Regions from separate parts of the Acidovorax sp. BL-A-41-H1 genome, predicted to be linked through region 3. Evidence: predicted binding sites of a transcription regulator. Region 3 holds the regulator's gene; each other region holds the start of a gene.
What was found. Region 3 encodes HrcA, which represses chaperone genes, less so after heat shock. Its sites were predicted from a motif close to TTAGCACTCNNNNNNNNNGAGTGCTAA; they were not measured.

Region 1: rpoH (RNA polymerase sigma factor RpoH) is a predicted target of HrcA. The motif match lies at 1,209-1,235, and genes of this name have one in related genera.
Region 2: groES (co-chaperone GroES) is a predicted target of HrcA. The motif match lies at 2,744-2,770, and genes of this name have one in related genera.

Annotation. Positions count from the first base shown of each region.
Region 1 is NZ_JBPVJQ010000006.1:340,421-346,297, reverse strand. It holds gene ligD (DNA ligase D) at 1-1,054, shown strand, start outside; gene rpoH (RNA polymerase sigma factor RpoH) at 1,265-2,206, shown strand; gene ACTPOI_RS14740 (Bug family tripartite tricarboxylate transporter substrate binding protein) at 2,356-3,384, shown strand; gene ACTPOI_RS14735 (SCO family protein) at 3,562-4,131, opposite strand; gene cyoE (heme o synthase) at 4,182-5,084, opposite strand; gene ACTPOI_RS14725 (COX15/CtaA family protein) at 5,081-5,877, opposite strand, start outside.
Region 2 is NZ_JBPVJQ010000003.1:1,096,342-1,102,218, forward strand. It holds gene eda (bifunctional 4-hydroxy-2-oxoglutarate aldolase/2-dehydro-3-deoxy-phosphogluconate aldolase) at 1-275, shown strand, start outside; gene groL (chaperonin GroEL) at 538-2,193, opposite strand; gene groES (co-chaperone GroES) at 2,364-2,654, opposite strand; gene ACTPOI_RS05915 (sensor domain-containing diguanylate cyclase) at 2,981-4,321, shown strand; gene ACTPOI_RS05920 (bifunctional nicotinamide-nucleotide adenylyltransferase/Nudix hydroxylase) at 4,487-5,524, opposite strand; gene ACTPOI_RS05925 (NAD+ synthase) at 5,721-5,877, opposite strand, start outside.
Region 3 is NZ_JBPVJQ010000003.1:1,275,881-1,281,757, forward strand. It holds gene rapZ (RNase adapter RapZ) at 1-735, opposite strand, end outside; gene recN (DNA repair protein RecN) at 737-2,404, opposite strand; gene ACTPOI_RS06740 (NAD kinase) at 2,407-3,303, opposite strand; gene hrcA (heat-inducible transcriptional repressor HrcA) at 3,472-4,476, shown strand; tRNA gene ACTPOI_RS06750 (tRNA-Ile) at 4,527-4,603, shown strand; tRNA gene ACTPOI_RS06755 (tRNA-Arg) at 4,784-4,860, shown strand; gene greB (transcription elongation factor GreB) at 5,301-5,867, shown strand.

The DNA of each region.
Region 1 (5,877 bases), on a different contig from region 3:
GCTTGTGGTCGAAGTGGCGTTTGGCGAATGGACGCCCGACAGCAAGATCCGCCACGCCGTATTCCGCGGCATCCGCACCGACAAGCCCGCCGAAGCCATCGTGCGCGAGGAGGCAGTGCAGTCCGTCGCCAACGCCGCCCCAACGCCCCAGCCCACCCCGGCACCCGCAAAGACCCCCACGTCGTCAGTCCGCATCACCCATGCCGACCGTGTGATCGACCCAACCACCGGCTTGCGCAAGCTGGACCTGGTCCACTACTACGAAAGCGTAGCCCGGTGGATGCTGCCGCACCTGAAAGACCGCCCCATATCCCTGGTGCGGGCCCCTTCAGGCATTACCGGCCAACAGTTCTTCCAGAAGCACCCCGAGACGCGGATGCCGGGTATGCGCGAACTCGACCCCGCCCTCTGGCCCGAGCATGAGCCTCTGCTGGCGGCGGACTCTGCTGACGCGCTGATCTCGGCCGCACAGATGAACGTGGTGGAGTTCCACACCTGGAACTCCACCACCCGCCGCATCGACCAGCCCGACCGGTTTGTGCTGGACCTGGACCCGGGCGAAGGCGTGACCTGGCCCATGCTGCAGGAGGCGGCCGAGCTGACGCGCGTGATGCTCACCGAGCTGGGCCTGGAAAGCTGGCTCAAGACCAGCGGCGGCAAGGGACTGCATGTGGTGGTGCCCATTACGCCCACCCTTGCGTTCCCCGAGGTCAAGGCCTTTACCCAGGCGCTGGTGCGGCACATGGCCAGGGTCATCCCGTCACGGTTTGTGGCCGTGATGGGGGGCAAGAACCGGGTGGGCAAGATCTTCATCGACTACCTGCGCAACGGTCATGGCCAGACCACTGTGTGCGCCTTCTCGGCACGCGCCCGCCCGGGGATGGGAGTGTCGATGCCCGTGGGCTGGGGGCAGCTTCGGGAACTGGAGGGAGGAGCGCAGTGGACCATCGCGACCGCGCGGGAGTACCTGAGCTTTCAGCAGGACGACCCCTGGAAAGGCTTCTGGAAGAAACGGCAGTATCTGGCGCAGGGAATGAAGCTGCTGAAAGAGTGATGCCGCCATATCAAATGCATACAAATCAACGACTTGGCTTTACCTGAGCGCGCTACCGCAGACACGCAGGGCCATCAGACTGGACGCTTTGCGCCGCAACACCTGCCGGCCGCTACCTGTGCAATCCCGTGGAAACGCAGAGGGAACTTCACCCTTAGCACTCACTCGAAGAGAGTGCTAACATCATGGCTTAGAGGAAAGGACGCCGGAATGAACCTTCAATCTGGAACCGCGACAACGACTTTGGCACCTGCGAACGCTTGGGCGCTCGTGCCTCCCCTCGGCAATCTGGACGCCTACATTTCGGCGGTCAACCGTTTGCCCATGCTCTCCCTGGAGGAAGAGCAGTCGTATGCACGCCGTCTGCGGGACGACAACGATGTCGATGCCGCCGGCCGGCTGGTGATGTCGCACCTGCGTCTCGTGGTGTCCATCGCACGCCAGTATCTGGGCTACGGGCTTCCCCATGGCGATCTCATCCAGGAAGGCAACGTCGGCCTGATGAAGGCCGTCAAGCGCTTTGACCCCGAGCAGGGCGTGCGGCTGGTGAGCTACGCCATGCACTGGATCAAGGCCGAGATCCACGAATACATCCTCAAGAACTGGCGCATGGTGAAGGTGGCTACCACCAAGGCCCAGCGCAAGCTGTTCTTCAACCTGCGTTCGATGAAGCAGGGCTTCAAGGCCGATGCCGCCGCAGCCGACGCTGCCACGCATCGCGATACGCTGTCGGACCAGGAAATCGACGCGGTGGCGGCGCAGCTGAACGTCAAGCGCGAAGAAGTCATCGAGATGGAAACGCGCATGTCGGGTGGTGACGTGCTGCTGGACCCCGCCCCGTCGGACGACGGCGAACAGGCGTTTGGCCCCATTGCCTACCTGGCCGATGCCTCGCACGAGCCGACCGCCATGATCGAGTCGCGCCAGCGCGATGCCATGGCCACCGACGGTATCGCCGCGGCCCTGAACAGCCTGGACGACCGCAGCCGCCGCATCGTGGAGGAGCGCTGGCTCAAGGTGAATGACGATGGCACCGGTGGCATGACGCTGCACGACCTGGCAGCGGTGTACGGCGTGAGCGCCGAGCGCATCCGCCAGATCGAGGTGGCCGCGATGAAAAAGATGAAGAAGGCGCTGGCCGAGTACGCTTGACGAAGGTGCAGGGTTGGCCCTGCAAATGCGCGGCCTTCGGTGCAGTGTTGCCTTACCATCGCGTTTCACGGATGACTGCCGAGAGGGCCCCGCAAGGGGCCCTTTGGCTTTCAGCCATTCAGACATGTATCCAGCGAGGAGATCTCCCCTTGTCCGCCCATACCGCACGCACTTTGTCCCGCCGCACCGCACTGGTCCTGGCGCTTGCCACCGCTGCCCCCTGGGCGGCCGCACAGACATCGGCCTCTGGTGCCGCAGCGCTGGCGGCCAAATGGCCCACCAAGACGGTACGGATCATCGTCGGCTTCCCCGGTGGCTCGTCGCCCGACCTGACGGCGCGCACATTTGCCGAGCCGCTGTCCAAGGCGCTGGGGCAACCGGTCATCGTCGAGAACCGCGTGGGCGCGGGCGGCAACATTGGCGCCGATGCCGTTGCCAAGGCGCGCGACGACCACACCATCGGCCTGATGATCAACGGCAACCTGACCATTGCGAAGCTGCTCAACGCAGCGGTGCCTTACGACCCGATCAAGGACCTGGCCCCGTTGAGCCTGATCGGCACATCACCGCTGGTGCTGACCGCGCCCGTGAACCAGCCGGGTGTGCCCGCAACCGCTACCGCACAGGAGTTCTTTGTGGCCGCCCGCAATGGTGGTGACAAATGGAGCTATGGCACGCCGGGCGTCGGCACCGTGGGGCATATCGGTACCGAACTGCTCAAGTCGCGCAGCAACATCAATCCCGTGCACGTGCCCTACCCCGGCTATGCCCAGGTGGCCACCGCCATGCTGGGCGGGCAACTGCAGATGGCACTGATGCCCCCAGCGCTGGCGCAGGCGCAGGTCAAGGCCGGCAAGCTGCGCGCTATCGGCGTGACATCGACCACGCGCAGCGCGCTCGCGCCCGACATCCCGAGCCTGTCAGAGGCAGGCATCAGCAACTTCAATTTGGAGATCTGGAACGCGTTTGCAGCCCCTGCAACCATGCCCAAGCCCATCCAGGCCAAGCTCGCTGCACTGATCGGCGAGATTGCCCGCAGCGAAGAAGTACGCAGCAAGCTTTTCCAGCAGGGCTGGCAAGTGGCGGGCACATCGCCTGAAGGCCTGGCCAACCGGATCAAGGCCGACACCAGCCTGCTCGGCGGCGTGATTGCGATGCGAGGCATCAAGGCGGAGTGACCAGCGTCGCTGAGGCCATTCAGGGCCTCAGCTTGTGCCGGCCTGCGGGGCGCGGCCGTCTTGCAATGGCTACTTGGGTGAAAGCCTCCGTCAAGACTGCCCTGCCACGTTGGGGCGCAGGCGGGGCTGCCAGCGACAGGGGCGCACCGCCCGTTGAAGGCGTGCGTCGGTGAAAGCTCAGCGCGCCTCGCCCAGCAAGGCCTTCACGTCCGACGCCAGCGCCTGCGCGCCGCTCCCGTAGCGGTTGTACACGCGCAGACGGCCGGCCGTGTCGTATACGTAGCTGCCGGCCGAGTGATCCATGGTGTAGCTGGTGGGGGTCTTGCCATCGACCTTCTTGTAGTAGATCTTGAAGTCCTTGGCGACGGCAGCCAGCTGCTCGGGCGTGCCGCGCAGCGCCAGGAAGGTCGGATCAAAGTTGGCCATGTACGCCTTGAGCACTTCGGGCGTGTCGCGATCCGGGTCCACGGTGACGAAGATCCCTTGCAGCCGGTCGCCGTCCGGGCCCAGCATCTTCTTGACTTCGGCCAGTTCCTGCATGGATGTGGGGCAGACATCCGGGCACTGCGTGAAGCCGAAGAACACCACCACGACCTTGCCCGCAAAGTCCGCCATGCGGCGGGCCTGGCCGTGGTGGTCTGTCAGCGGCAGGTCGCGCGCGTACTCGGCGCCGGTGACATCCACACCCCGAAACTCCACCTTTTTCTCGGTACAGGCAGAAAAAAGGGCGGTAGCGCTTATCGCCATTGCCATGACAGCTATAGATTTGATAGTAAATCGACGTTGGAGCATGGCAGTCACAGCACGTAGTGGTCCACCAGCAGGGCTGCAAACAGCACGCTCAGGTGGATCAGGGAAAAGCGGAAGGTCTTGCGGGCCAGCGCATCAGAATAGTTGCGCCACAGTGCGAAGCCGTAGGCACAGAACCCGCCACTGAGCAGCACCGCCGCCGCCAGATAGATCCAGGAGCTCATGCCATAGACAAACGGCATCAGGCAGCCCGCAAAAAGGATCAGCGTGTACAGGAAGACCTGCAGGCGCGTGAACTCGTTGCCGTGCGTGACGGGCAGCATGGGCAGGCCCGACTTGCGGTAGTCCTCCACCCTGTACAGCGCGAGCGCCCAGAAATGCGGCGGGGTCCACAGGAAAATGATCAGGAACAGGATCAGCGCCTCGGGTCCCACGTCGTTGGTCATTGCGGCCCAGCCCAGCACGGGCGGCATGGCGCCTGAGGCACCACCGATCACGATGTTCTGTGGGGTCAGCGGCTTCAGGATGACGGTGTAGATCACCGCATAACCCACGAACGTGGCAAACGTAAGCCACATGGTCAGCGGGTTGACCAGGAAGTACAGGATGGCCGACCCGGCACCGCACAGCACGGCAGAGAACAGCAGGGTCTGCGCATTCGACAGCTCGCCTTTGGCGGTGGGGCGCCACGCGGTGCGCTTCATCTTGGCATCAATGCCCTGCTCGACGATGCAGTTGAATGCGGCAGCAGCCCCCGCCACCAGCCAGACGCCAGCAGAGGCTACGGCCATCAGGCCCAGTTGTGCGCCAGAGGGCAAGCCGGGCACCGCCAGCACCATGCCGATCAGCGCGCAGAAGACGATCAGCTGGACCACGCGCGGCTTGGTCAGCGCGTAGAACTGCGCCAGGCGGGACGGCGGCGAAACCGCCGCGGGGGAAGCAACACTCATGCAGAAACTCTCGGTGCACGCAACGGTGCAGTGGCCGCTTGCGGGTGCGCGGCAACGCGGCTTGACGCAAGGGACCATGTCAGAACAACCACCAACGCCGCGGCGCCGCCAGTATGAAGGACGGCGGCGACCAGCGGCCAGTCCAGCACCACATTGGAGAGCCCGGTGACGAGCTGCAGGGCACCCAGTGCTGCCAGCCAGCGCGCCTGCGCCACCAGCAGACCGCGGCGATGCAGCACCCAGGCCACGCCCCAGATCACGGCCAGCACCAGGTAGGCCATGAGGCGGTGAACATAGTGGATGGCCGTGAGTCCGGCGAAGCTGATGTGGGTGCCGTCCTGCAGCATGCCCAGTTCACGCCATATCTGGAAGCCCTGCGCAAAATTCATCTCGGGCCACCAGCTGCCCTGGCAGGTGGGAAAAGTGGTGCAGGCCAGCACAGCATAGTTGGTGCTCACCCAGCCACCCAGCACGATCTGCACGCCCACCAGCGCCGTGGCAGCCACCAACGCAAGGCGCAGCGGGCTGGTCAGACTCACAGGCTGGCGCCCCTGCGCCCAGTGCGTGTGGCGCACTGCCTGCACGCACAACAGCGCCAGCAGCACCACGCCACCCATCAGGTGGAGCGTGACGATGGCGGGAAAGAGCTTCATGGTCACCGTCAGCGCACCAAACGCCCCCTGCAGACACACCCAAAACAGTGTGAAGGTGGGCCACCACGGGCTGAGCGGTGGTTGCTGCGCGCCATTGCGCAGCGCCTGGCGCCGCTGAACCCAGGCCGAGGCCGTCATCG
Region 2 (5,877 bases), 180 kb from region 3:
CTGCGCTGGCCGATGGGCTGACGTTTCTCAAGCTGTTTCCGGCCGAGGCGGTGGGTGGCATTCCGCTGCTCAAGTCGTGGGCCAGCCCGTTTGGCCAGGTCAGCTTCTGCCCCACCGGCGGCATCACGCTGGCCACTGCGCCCAACTACCTGGGGCTGCCCAACGTGCGCTGTGTGGGTGGCTCGTGGCTGACGCCGGCTGATGCCATCCGCAGCGGCGACTGGGCGCGCATTACCCAACTGGCGCGCGAGACGCACGCGCTGCGCGGCGCCTGACGGAGCCGCTGGCGTTGGCCTTTGGGGGCAGGCGTTAAAGGCCTGTGGCGAGCCTGGCGGGCAGATTTTGAATGGAATAGGCCGCTAGCGCTTGATTTATATGCTTTTATAGCTATTTAATTGATAGCATTCAGGGGGTTCGCCGATGGACGTTGAGGGCGGCGTCAAACGGCACCTCTTCTTGTCCGTCCGACCAAAGAAAAAGGGCCGCTTGCGCGGCCCTTCTTTTTCTTGCAGTGAGCGGTAAGGCTCAGCCGGGCAATTACATGCCCATGCCGCCCATGCCACCCATGCCGCCCATGTCAGGCATGCCTGCGCCGCCGGCGCCAGACTCGTCCTTCGGGGCTTCAGCAACCATGCACTCGGTCGTCAGCAGCAGCGATGCCACGGAGGCAGCGTTTTGCAGGGCCGTACGGGTGACCTTTGTGGGGTCCAGGATGCCCAGCTCGAGCATGTCGCCGTAGCTGTCGTTGGCAGCGTTGAAGCCGAAGTTGCCCTTGCCGGCCAACACAGCGTTTACCACCACCGAGGCTTCGCCACCGGCGTTGTTCACAATTTCGCGCAGGGGCGCTTCGATGGCCTTCAGCACCAGCTTGATACCGGCTTCCTGGTCAGCGTTGTCGCCCTTGATCGAGTCGCCCACGGCTTGCTTGGCACGCAGCAGGGCCACGCCACCACCGGCTACAACGCCTTCTTCCACAGCTGCGCGCGTGGCGTGCAGTGCGTCTTCCACGCGGGCCTTCTTTTCCTTCATTTCGACTTCGGTGGCAGCGCCGACCTTGATCACTGCCACACCGCCGGCCAGCTTGGCCACGCGCTCTTGCAGCTTTTCGCGGTCGTAGTCGCTCGTGGCTTCTTCGATCTGCACGCGCACTTGCTTGACGCGGGCTTCGATGTCAGCAGCAGCGCCAGCGCCGTCGATGATGATGGTGTTTTCCTTGCCCACTTCGATGCGCTTGGCCTGGCCCAGGTCGGCCAGGGTCACCTTCTCGAGCGTCAGGCCCACTTCTTCAGCGATGACCTTGCCACCCGTCAGGATGGCGATGTCTTCCAGCATGGCCTTGCGACGGTCGCCAAAGCCAGGAGCCTTGACAGCCACAACCTTCAGGATGCCGCGGATGGTGTTCACGACCAAGGTAGCCAGGGCTTCGCCTTCGACTTCTTCGGCAATGATCAGCAGCGGACGGCCAGCCTTGGCCACTTGCTCCAGCGTGGGCAGCAGGTCGCGGATGTTGCTGATCTTCTTGTCGAACAGCAGCACGAAGGGGTTGTCCAGAATGGCGGATTGCTTTTCTGGGTTGTTGATGAAGTAGGGCGACAGGTAGCCGCGGTCAAACTGCATGCCTTCCACGACGTCCAGTTCGCTGTCCAGCGACTTGCCGTCTTCCACGGTGATCACGCCTTCCTTGCCAACCTTGTCCATGGCGTCAGCGATCAGCTTGCCGATGGTTTCGTCGGAGTTGGCAGAGATCGAGCCGACCTGTGCGATTTCCTTGGAAGTGGTGGTGGGCTTGGAAGCCTTCTTCAGCTCTTCGACCAGGGCCGTCACAGCCTTGTCGATACCGCGCTTCAGATCCATCGGGTTGATGCCGGCGGCCACGTACTTGAAGCCTTCGCGAACGATGGCCTGGGCCAGCACGGTGGCGGTGGTGGTGCCGTCACCAGCGTTGTCGCTGGTCTTGGAGGCCACTTCCTTCACGAGCTGGGCGCCCATGTTCTGCAGCTTGTCCTTGAGTTCGATTTCCTTGGCCACGGACACACCGTCCTTGGTCACGGTAGGGGCGCCGAACGAGCGCTCCAGCACCACATTGCGACCCTTGGGGCCCAGCGTGACCTTGACCGCGTTGGCCAGAATGTTCACGCCTTCAACCATGCGAGCGCGGGCTTCGCCGCCGAAAACTACGTCTTTTGCTGCCATTTGGAGCTCCTGAAAATCTAAAAACTTGAAACGAATAGCGGGGGGTGGGGAAAGAAAGCGTAGCGAGCAGGTGTCAGGCTAGGCGCACGGAGCGCAGCAACCGGAACGTACTTCCTGTACGTGAGGATTGCGAGCACCGCGCAACGACGCCTGGCGCCTGCGCAGTAGCTTTATTTCTCCACAACGGCGAACAAATCGTCTTCTTTCATGACCAGCAGCTCATCGCCGTTGACCTTGACGGTCTGGCCCGAGTACTTGCCGAACAGAACGCGGTCGCCGACCTTCACGCTCATGGCAATGCGGTCACCGTCTTCGTCGTGCTTGCCTGGGCCTACGGCCAGCACTTCACCCTGATCGGGCTTCTCAGCCGCGTTGTCGGGGATGACGATGCCGGAGGCGGTCTTCGTTTCGCTTTCGATGCGCTTGACGATCACGCGGTCGTTCAGAGGGCGAAGGTTCATTGCATTGCTCCTGTTTCGGTAAAAAAGCTGAAAGGCTGACTCGGCGCCCGGATCATCCGGACGCACCAAACTTCCTTCGGAGGGTGTTGTTAGCACTCATCCTTGGCGAGTGCTAATGATACGGGCATTTGTGACAGTTTCAAGGCCCGAGGTCTGCAGGGGATTGATGAGCGGAGGCGCTTCACGCCGAGCGGGCCGGAATTGCGGCGGTTCATCTCCAAAGGACCCTACCCCTATGGGGCTTCCAATTCACATTTGAACAACCTATTTCCGGAAGGCTGCAGTACCATCCAACAACTTGTAACAGTTCGCCGCAGGCGCCCACCATGCAGCCTCCTTCCTTGCCCTCTTTCGAGGTGGTTTTCAGGCACCTGCCTGACGCGGTCTTTCTGATTGACCCGCAGACCTCCAGCATCCTCGACTGCAACGAAGCGGCCCTGGCACAGGTGGGATTTGAGCGGGGCGAGATCGTGCAGCACTCGGTGTTGAGCCTTCAGCGCGATGTGGTCGGGATTGAGCAGTGGGGCAGCATTGCCCAGGCGATCCGCGATGCGCGCGGGTATTACTTCATCGGGCAGCACCGGCACAAGAGCGGCGCCGAGGTGCCGGTCGAGGTGCATACCAGCTGCTTTGTGCACGAAGGGCGCGAGCTGTTTCTGTCCATCGCCCGCGACATCACCCAGCGGGTGGCCACCGAACGGGACATGGCCAACCGCGACGTGCAGCTGGGCTATGCGCTGTCTGATGCATCCGACGGCCTGTGGGACTGGAACCTCACGACCAACGAGGTGTTCTTCAGCCCCCAGCTCAAGCGGATGCTGGGTTACGGCCCGCAGGAGATGCCGCCCGAACTGCAGACCTGGGCAGACAACGTGCACCCCGACGATGCAGCCCGGGTGCAGCGCGTGCTGCGCGAGCACATTGACGGACTGCGCGAGCGCTATTCGGCCGAATACCGGCTGCGCAACCGCAATGGCCACTACCTCTGGGTGCACGACCGGGGACGGGTCTGCGAGCGCGATGCCGATCGCCGCCCCACCCGCGTGGTGGGCATGGTCGAGAACATCACCGACCGCAAGAACACCGAGCTGGCGCTGCAGGAAATCGCTGCACACGATGTGCTGACCGGCCTGCTCAACCGCCGCGAGTGCGAACGCATCCTGCAGCAGCAGCTGGACCTGTGCCGCCGGTTGCGCGTGCCCATGGGGGTGTGCCTGTTTGACCTGGACTGGTTCAAGCGCGTGAACGACCGCTTCGGCCATGCCGTGGGTGACACCGTGCTGCGCGGCGTGGCCCGGCTCGTCAAGGACCAGGTGCGCTCTACCGACTACCTGTTTCGCTGGGGGGGCGAGGAGTTTCTGATGTTGTGCACCGACATCAGCCTGCACGACCTGATCCTGCTGGCACACCAGCTGCGCGGCAAGCTCGAGAGCGCCGTCTGGCCCGAGCTCGGCGACGCCGGCCCGGTCACCTGCAGCTTTGGCGTGGCGGTGTTCCCGGACCACGGCCACACCGTTCAGGACCTTTTCATGTCGGCCGACTCGGCCCTGTACCGGGCCAAGGCCAATGGGCGCAACAGGGTCGAATGCGGCGCCACAGTGCAGCCTGCGGGAGACGTCTCCGGCTTGGATGATCCGCAGGCCACCCAACCCCAGCCGCTGGGGTAATGACGTCGCCGCGCTAATGGCGCGTGCGCCCGCCGTCGACGGAACTGCATGGCCCGCGTGGGCGCGCAGTGCGCTGGTCGGGGGCGGGCCATCGGGCCGATCGATTCCAGCGCGCACTTCGACAGCGTGACCGCTGCTGCGCGCCTCCGTAGGCGCATCGTGATCTCAGGGCCGCGGTGTCAGCCCCAGAAAATGATCGAGCATGTGGAAGTGGTCCTCAAAGAACTCTTCCTCGCGCCCGCGCAGCGCCTCGATGGGCACCCACCGCGCTTCCAGGGCGTCGTCATCTGCCTGTACAGCGGGCATGGCGGCATCGCCCAGGTCAAAGTAGTGCGCGTGGGTGATGGTGCGGCCGCGCTGGCTGCGGTCGGGGTGGTCAAACACGGCCACCGCCTGCAGGGCTGCGCGCATGGTGGACTCGGGCAGGTCGCAGTGCGTTTCTTCGGTCAGCTCGCGCAGGCATGACTGCCACACCGTTTCGCGTTGCTCGATGAAGCCGCCGGGTACGGCCAGTTGGCCCTTGCCGGGTGCATGGGCGCGGCGGATGAGCAGGATCTGGTCCTGGCAGCGCAGCACGGCATCGACCGTGACAAACACCGGCGGGTAGGGCGCGGCCGACCAGGCTTCGCGGTAGCCGCGCAGCATGCGCCATTCCTCCTGCAGTGCCGGGTAGGCCGGAGTGGCCGCAAAGTCTTCGAGTGCCGCCAGCGTACCCGCAGGCAGCTGTGCGGCCAGCGGCGCCAGCGCCTGCGCGGACTGCCCGGGAGCTGCGCCAAAGTACGCGTCGCGCACGGCGGTGGCGTCGATGGCTCCCTGGCGCTCCATGTGGATCAGCTCCCAGCCCGGAAAGGCGCGCAGGTAGCCGCTGGTGGCGTCCTTGAAATGGCCCACCAGTCCGATGCGTGCGCCGTGCGGCACCAAGCCCGCCACGCCAGCGCGCACGGCTTTGACCCACACCGCCTCGTTGTAATAGTCGCGCACGGGCAGCACCTGCAGCCGCGCGCTGTCGGCAGCGGGCAGTGCGGCGCGCAGCATGGCCTCGCGCTCTTGCCAGGTGAACGGGTTCTTGGGCGAGCGCGCCTGCCATGCCGATCCCACCACCACGATGACGGCCCGGGCGCTGCCGAGCGCCCGCTCGAGCAGGGCCACATGCCCGCTGTGCACGGGTTGAAAGCGACCGATGTAGATGGCGGTGTCGTACATATGTCTCCGGTATGTCCGGTGTCTCCGGTGGCAGGGCAGCCCGTGCGGTGGCGCTGGCGCCGTTCGGGGTTTTTTAGGTATTTTTGGCTCCCGGCGCTTGTTGCAAATGCCTGGGTAGCTACTATTTTTATAGTAATTTTACTGCTGTGCGGCGTGGGCTTGAGCAGTGCGTGCCGCGTGCACCGCCAGCGCCGGGTCACACATACCGCGCTGCAATCGGCATCTGCCGGCCGCTGCCAAAAGCGCGCCCGCGCACCCGCAGGATGGGCGGCGCCTGGCGGCGCTTGTACTCGTTGCGCGCCACCATCATGCGCACCCGCTGCACCAGCGCGCGGCCTTCGGGCTGGCGCTCC
Region 3 (5,877 bases):
GCTGCGGTGATTTCGGTCGAGCATGTCGAGCCAGTGTCCAAGGAATTGTTCGATGTGCTGCTGCATCAGCAACACATCCGGTTGTTGCTCCAGATAATGCTGTACCGCTTCGTCCAGCCCGGTCTGCTCGCGCAGTGCGGTTTCGTAGTGCGGGTTCGGCAGCATCCTTACGTCAAAGACGTAATCCGCGTCCATCGGGATGCCACGTTTGAAGGCAAATGACTGAAAGACCAGCGTGAGCTGGCCTGTGGAAACCGTCATAAGCTTCTTGACGTAGCTCTGCAATTGGGACGCGCGGATCGTGCTGGTATCGATGACGTGGGATTGCTCCCTCAGTTCGGCCAGCAACTCTCTCTCAAGCTGAATGATCTGGACCAGCGCGCGGCGGCCTTGTTGGAGATCATCGTGCGATAGCGGGTGCCTGCGCCTCGTTTCGGAAAATCTTCGCACCAGGGTGTCGATCGTTGCATCGAGAAAGATCGATTGAACAGCGATGCCCTGGCTGCGCATGCGTTGAAGCGCCTGAGGCACCTGATGGAGGGAAGTGGCGCTGCGCACGTCCATCGCGATGGCCAGTCGGTTTCCGTGGTGCCTGTGCTCCAGCGCGACAAAGGCAGGCAGGAGCTCGGGCGGCAGGTTGTCTACGCAGTAATAGCCGGCGTCTTCCAGTGCATGCAGCGCGACGGACTTGCCAGAGCCGGACATGCCAGTGACGAGGACGATTTCCAAAGCCATGTCACGGAACCCCTTGAGGCTGCGCTGCGCCCGTCAGCATTTCGCGCGCATGCGCAATGGTGGTTTCCGTGGAGCGCTCGCCCCCCAGCATCCTGGCGATTTCGTTCACCCGGCTTTCATCGCTGACGGGACGGACCGTACTGGTGGTTCCCTGCCCACTGCTGCTTTTTGAGACGCGCAAATGGTGGTTTGCACACGCCGCCACCTGCGGGAGGTGGGTGACTGCCAGGACCTGGCGGTCCCGGCCGAGTTGTTGCATCAGCCGCCCCACCGTTTCTGCCACCGCTCCGCCAACGCCTGAATCGACCTCGTCGAAGATCAATGTGGGCGCTACTCCTAGCTGGGAGGTAGTCACAGCGATGGCCAGTGAAATCCGCGAAAGCTCGCCTCCGGATGCCACCTTCCCTATCGGCTTGGGTGTCATGCCGGGGTGGCCTGCCACCAGAAAAGTCACTTCATCCGCGCCGTGGGGCGCTGGCTCTGCCAGTCTGGACAGCGTCACCTCAAATTTACCCCCTGTCATTCCCAGTCCCTGCATAGCCTGGGTGATGGCTGCGGACAACCGCGGCGCCGCCTTGGTGCGCACCAGTGATAGCGCGCGTGCGGCTTTCTGATAACCCGCTGCGCTGGCAGCCTCGGCTTTCTCAAGAGCGTCAAGATTGGCCGCTGCGTCAAGCTTGTGGAGTTCCTGTTTCCAGCCTTCCAGGAGCGACGGCAGCTCTGCTGGCGTACGTTTGTACCTGCGGGCCATGGACATCCACAGCGATAGCCTCGCGTCCAGTTCAGCCAGTCGGTCGGGGTCGATATCGGCGCGGCGCAAATACAGCTGCAGCGAGTGGGCGACATCGCTTGCCTGAGCGATGCAGGACGACAAAATGTCTCCGTAGCCCACAAAGTCGGGCTCAACGTGCTCCTGATCCCGCAGGTGGCTCTGCGCGCGGGTCAGGCTTGCCAAGGCGCCGGTCTCGTCCTCCTCAAGGGCCTGGAGGGATGTCTCAGCAGCCTGCAGCAGCGCCTGGGCGTGCGACAGGCGTTTGTGCTGCGCATCCAGGTCTTCCCATTCGCTCTCGGCGGGGGCGAGTTTGTCGAGTTCCCCGATCTGCCACTGCAGACGGTCGCGCTCCTGCTGCAGGGTAGCCTGAGCCTGCCTGGCGTGGAGCAATGCCTTCTGGTCGGCGCGCCACTGCGCCCACAGTCTGGATGTCGCGGTGGCATCGGCACCAGCAAACGCGTCCAACAGACCGCGGACCGACTCCGCTTTGGTCAGGCTTTGCCAGGCATGCTGCCCATGGATGTCCAGCAACAGGTCGCCCAGTGCGCGCAGCTGCGTGGCGGTTGCGGGCGTACCGTTGATCCATGCCCGGCTCTTCCCTTGCGTGTCTACACTCCGACGCAAGAGCAACGTGTCCTCGACCGCAATTCCGGCCTCTTCGAGCCATGGCTGCACATGGGTTGTGCACTCGAACTCAGCTGCAATTTCCGCCCGCGCTGCGCCCTCCCGTACAACTCCAGCGTCCGAACGGGCCCCCAGCACCAGTTGCACCGCATCAATCAAAATGGATTTGCCTGCGCCGGTTTCACCGGTAAGGACGGTGAAACCGCCGCTCAGTTCCAGCTCAAGAGACTCAACGATAACGAAATCCCGCAATGTGATCCGCCTCAAACCCATGGTCAGGAACCTCCTTCGTTCCAGCGCAATTTTTTTCGCAGTGTCGCGAAATAATTCCAGCCCTGTGGATGCAGAAAGCGCACGCAGTGTTCCGACCGTTTGACGAGAATGCGGTCGCCGTGCAGCAGCGATGCCAGCGACTGCATATCGAAGTTGGCGCTGACGTCACGTCCGCTGACCACCTCTACAGCCACTTCATTGGCGTCTGCCAGCACAATGGGGCGGTTGGACAAGGTGTGCGGGGCGATAGGCACCAGAACCCACCCTGGGATTGACGGATGCAGCATGGGCCCCCCTGCTGAAAGCGCATAGGCTGTGGATCCGGTGGGAGACGCGATGATCAATCCATCGGCCCGCTGGTTCGCCACCAGCTGGCCGCCCACCTCGACCCGAAGCTCCACCATGCCGGACGTCGCACCGCGGTTCACCACGACATCGTTCATGGCCAATGCTTCAAAAACCACGCGTTCGTCGCGCACCACCCGAGCATGCATGAGGGGGCGCAAGTCTTCTTCGTACTCCCCATGCAGCATCGGCGTCAAAGTGTGCTCGTACGCGTCCAGAGGGATATCCGTGATGAAGCCCAGTCTGCCTTGGTTAATGCCAATCAGTGGCGTGCCGTGCCTCGCCAGTTGCCGCCCGATACCGAGCATCGTGCCATCACCGCCGACGACCAGACCCAGATCGCAGTGCGCACCGATGTCGTCAACAGAAAGCGATGGATACTGGTCGAGCCCTGTGCTGGCGGCGGTACCCGATTCGACAGACACCGTACACCCTTGGCGTGTGAGAAAAGCGGCAATACCGGAAAGAGCCTGGCATGCGGTGTCGCCGGATAGCCCCGAGCTGGAAGCCTGGTACTTGCCGATCAGTGCAACATGGCGGAAATTGGTTGTCATCAATAAATTACAACACTAAGCGGATGACGGGCGTCCGTATCCGGGAAAGAGTGGCGTGAGGTCTGAAGGCATAGCCCGGCAGGGCTTTGTCTACGCACCGCGGAACTGGCCACCCTCCCATGAGATGCTTGCAGGGCCCACTGGGCATTACAACCTTAAAATTACCCCATGCTCGATGACCGTGCCAAGTTGTTGCTGAAAGCGCTTGTTGAGCGCTACATTGCCGACGGCCAGCCCGTAGGGTCGCGCACGTTGTCGCGTGCATCGGGGCTCGACCTCTCTCCTGCGACCATCCGTAACGTCATGGCCGATCTCGAGGAATTGGGGCTTATAGCCAGCCCCCACACCTCGGCGGGCCGCATTCCGACAGCCCGCGGGTATCGGCTTTTCGTCGACACCATGCTCACGGTGCAGCGCGACGGCTTGAGCCCGCCACAGATAGCGCCAGAGCAGCCACAAAAGGTGATCGCCAATGCGGCTCATCTGCTGTCGAGTCTTTCACAATTCGTCGGCGTGGTCATGGCGCCTCGTCGCGCGTCGGTCTTTCGGCATATCGAGTTTCTGCGTCTTTCTGAGCGCCGCTTCCTGGTGATCATCGTTTCTCCAGAAGGCGATGTGCAAAACAGGGTGATCTTCACCGATGTGGATCACTCGCAGTCCCAGCTGATCGAGGCGTCCAACTTCCTGAACGCGCACTATGCAGGCATGGCCATGGAGCAGGTCCGCGAGCGGCTCAAGTCAGAGGTCGATCTTCTACGCGGCGAAATAGCGTCCTTGATGCAGGCCGCTGTGAACGTGGGGACCGAGGCCATGTCCCAGGAGCAGGGTGATGTGGTGATCTCCGGCGAGCGGAATCTGCTTGCGGTGAGCGACTTTTCCAGTGATATGGGTAACCTGCGCCGAGCCTTCGACCTCTTCGAGCAAAAAACCCAGATCCTTCGCCTGCTTGATATTTCCAGCCAGGCAGAGGGTGTGCGGATCTACATTGGCGGCGAAAGCCAGGTAGTGCCCTTTGAAGAGCTGTCGATCGTGAGTGCGCCCTACGAGGTGGACGGCACAGTGGTGGGGACGCTTGGCGTGATTGGCCCTACTCGCATGCCCTATGACCGCATGATCCAGATTGTCGATATCACGTCCAAGCTGGTCTCAAACGCGCTAAGCCATCGCAAGTAAGGCCCTACAATCCCGCGGTGTCTGCAGCGGTGCTCGATGAGCACAGGCTTGGGGCGTTAGCTCAGTTGGTTAGAGCAGAGGACTCATAATCCTTTGGTCGTTGGTTCAAGTCCAACACGCCCTACCAGTGGCTCGCGGGCATTTTTTGGTTTTGGCAGATGTTCCGGATTTTTCGGGTTCGGGATGGCGTTAGAATCTAGGCAATCGCTTGAATGCGGCGCAGTGTGCAGATGAACGTAAGGTTCGGAAACCACAAACTGCTTTTTTTAGGGTCGCCTCAAAAAAGCATGCTATAATTCAAAGCTTGGCGGCTGTAGCTCAGCTGGATAGAGTACTTGGCTACGAACCAAGGGGTCGTGGGTTCGATTCCTGCCAGCCGCACCAACAGGTAAGCCCTGAGTCTGAAAAGACTCAGGGCTTTTTCCTTTTCTGATTCGGTTAAAAGCTGGTTCACAAAGGGGTGGCTCTTGAAGTTCCAAGCGGTTCAATTGCTCTGCGTCCTATAAAGCCGCAAGCCCGGCGCCTGCATGGGGACCGCGTGTCTTGGATTAGCTTGGTCCTCCTGTTCCTTAGGTGGTCCGCCCCATGCAAAATTCCGTGCCTGCTCCTGCACCCGTGCCCCCGTTTCCGCTGGGTGACGATCCACCCATCTGGCTTCCCGCGCCTCCCGTGGGAGATCCGGTGCCGGGCCCGGCTCGGCCGCCTGTCCAGGATCCTCCGCCACATCCGGCGCAGTAGATGCGGCGGATCGCCACCCGAAGGGTCCGTGTCAGTGGGGGTGCTGTTATGGGCCCCCTATTACGATGCACGCCGGAGGTAGCCACTTGAGCAAAGCGTTCACAAAAGAGTCGGAAGCCGAGGACGATGACGGCGAGACGATCTTGCCCTCTCCGCCCGGTGGCAAGAACTACATCACCCCCACGGGCTATCGCACATTGCGAGATGAGCTTTTTCATCTGATCGATGAAGAGCGCCCCAAAATTGTTGAGACCGTCCACTGGGCCGCGAGCAACGGGGACCGGTCAGAGAACGGAGACTATCTTTACGGCAAGAAGCGCCTGCGAGAGATCGACCGGCGTATCCGGTTTCTGACGAAGCGCCTGGAGATCGCGGAGGTGGTTGACCCATCCGTACATCACGGCAGTGACCAGATTTTCTTTGGTGCAACTGTGACCTATTGCGAAGACGGTGGTGTGGAGCGCACGATCACCATCATGGGCATCGACGAGGCCGACAGCGCAGCTTCTCAGGTCAGCTGGATCGCTCCGGTGGCGAGGGCGTTGTTCAAGGCGCGAATTGGTGATGAGGTGGCGCTTCCGACTCCGGGAGGCACAAGGCATCTTGAAGTGACGGACGTCCAATATCCGGCGCCCCAAGGATCGCTGGGGTAGGATCGTTGAC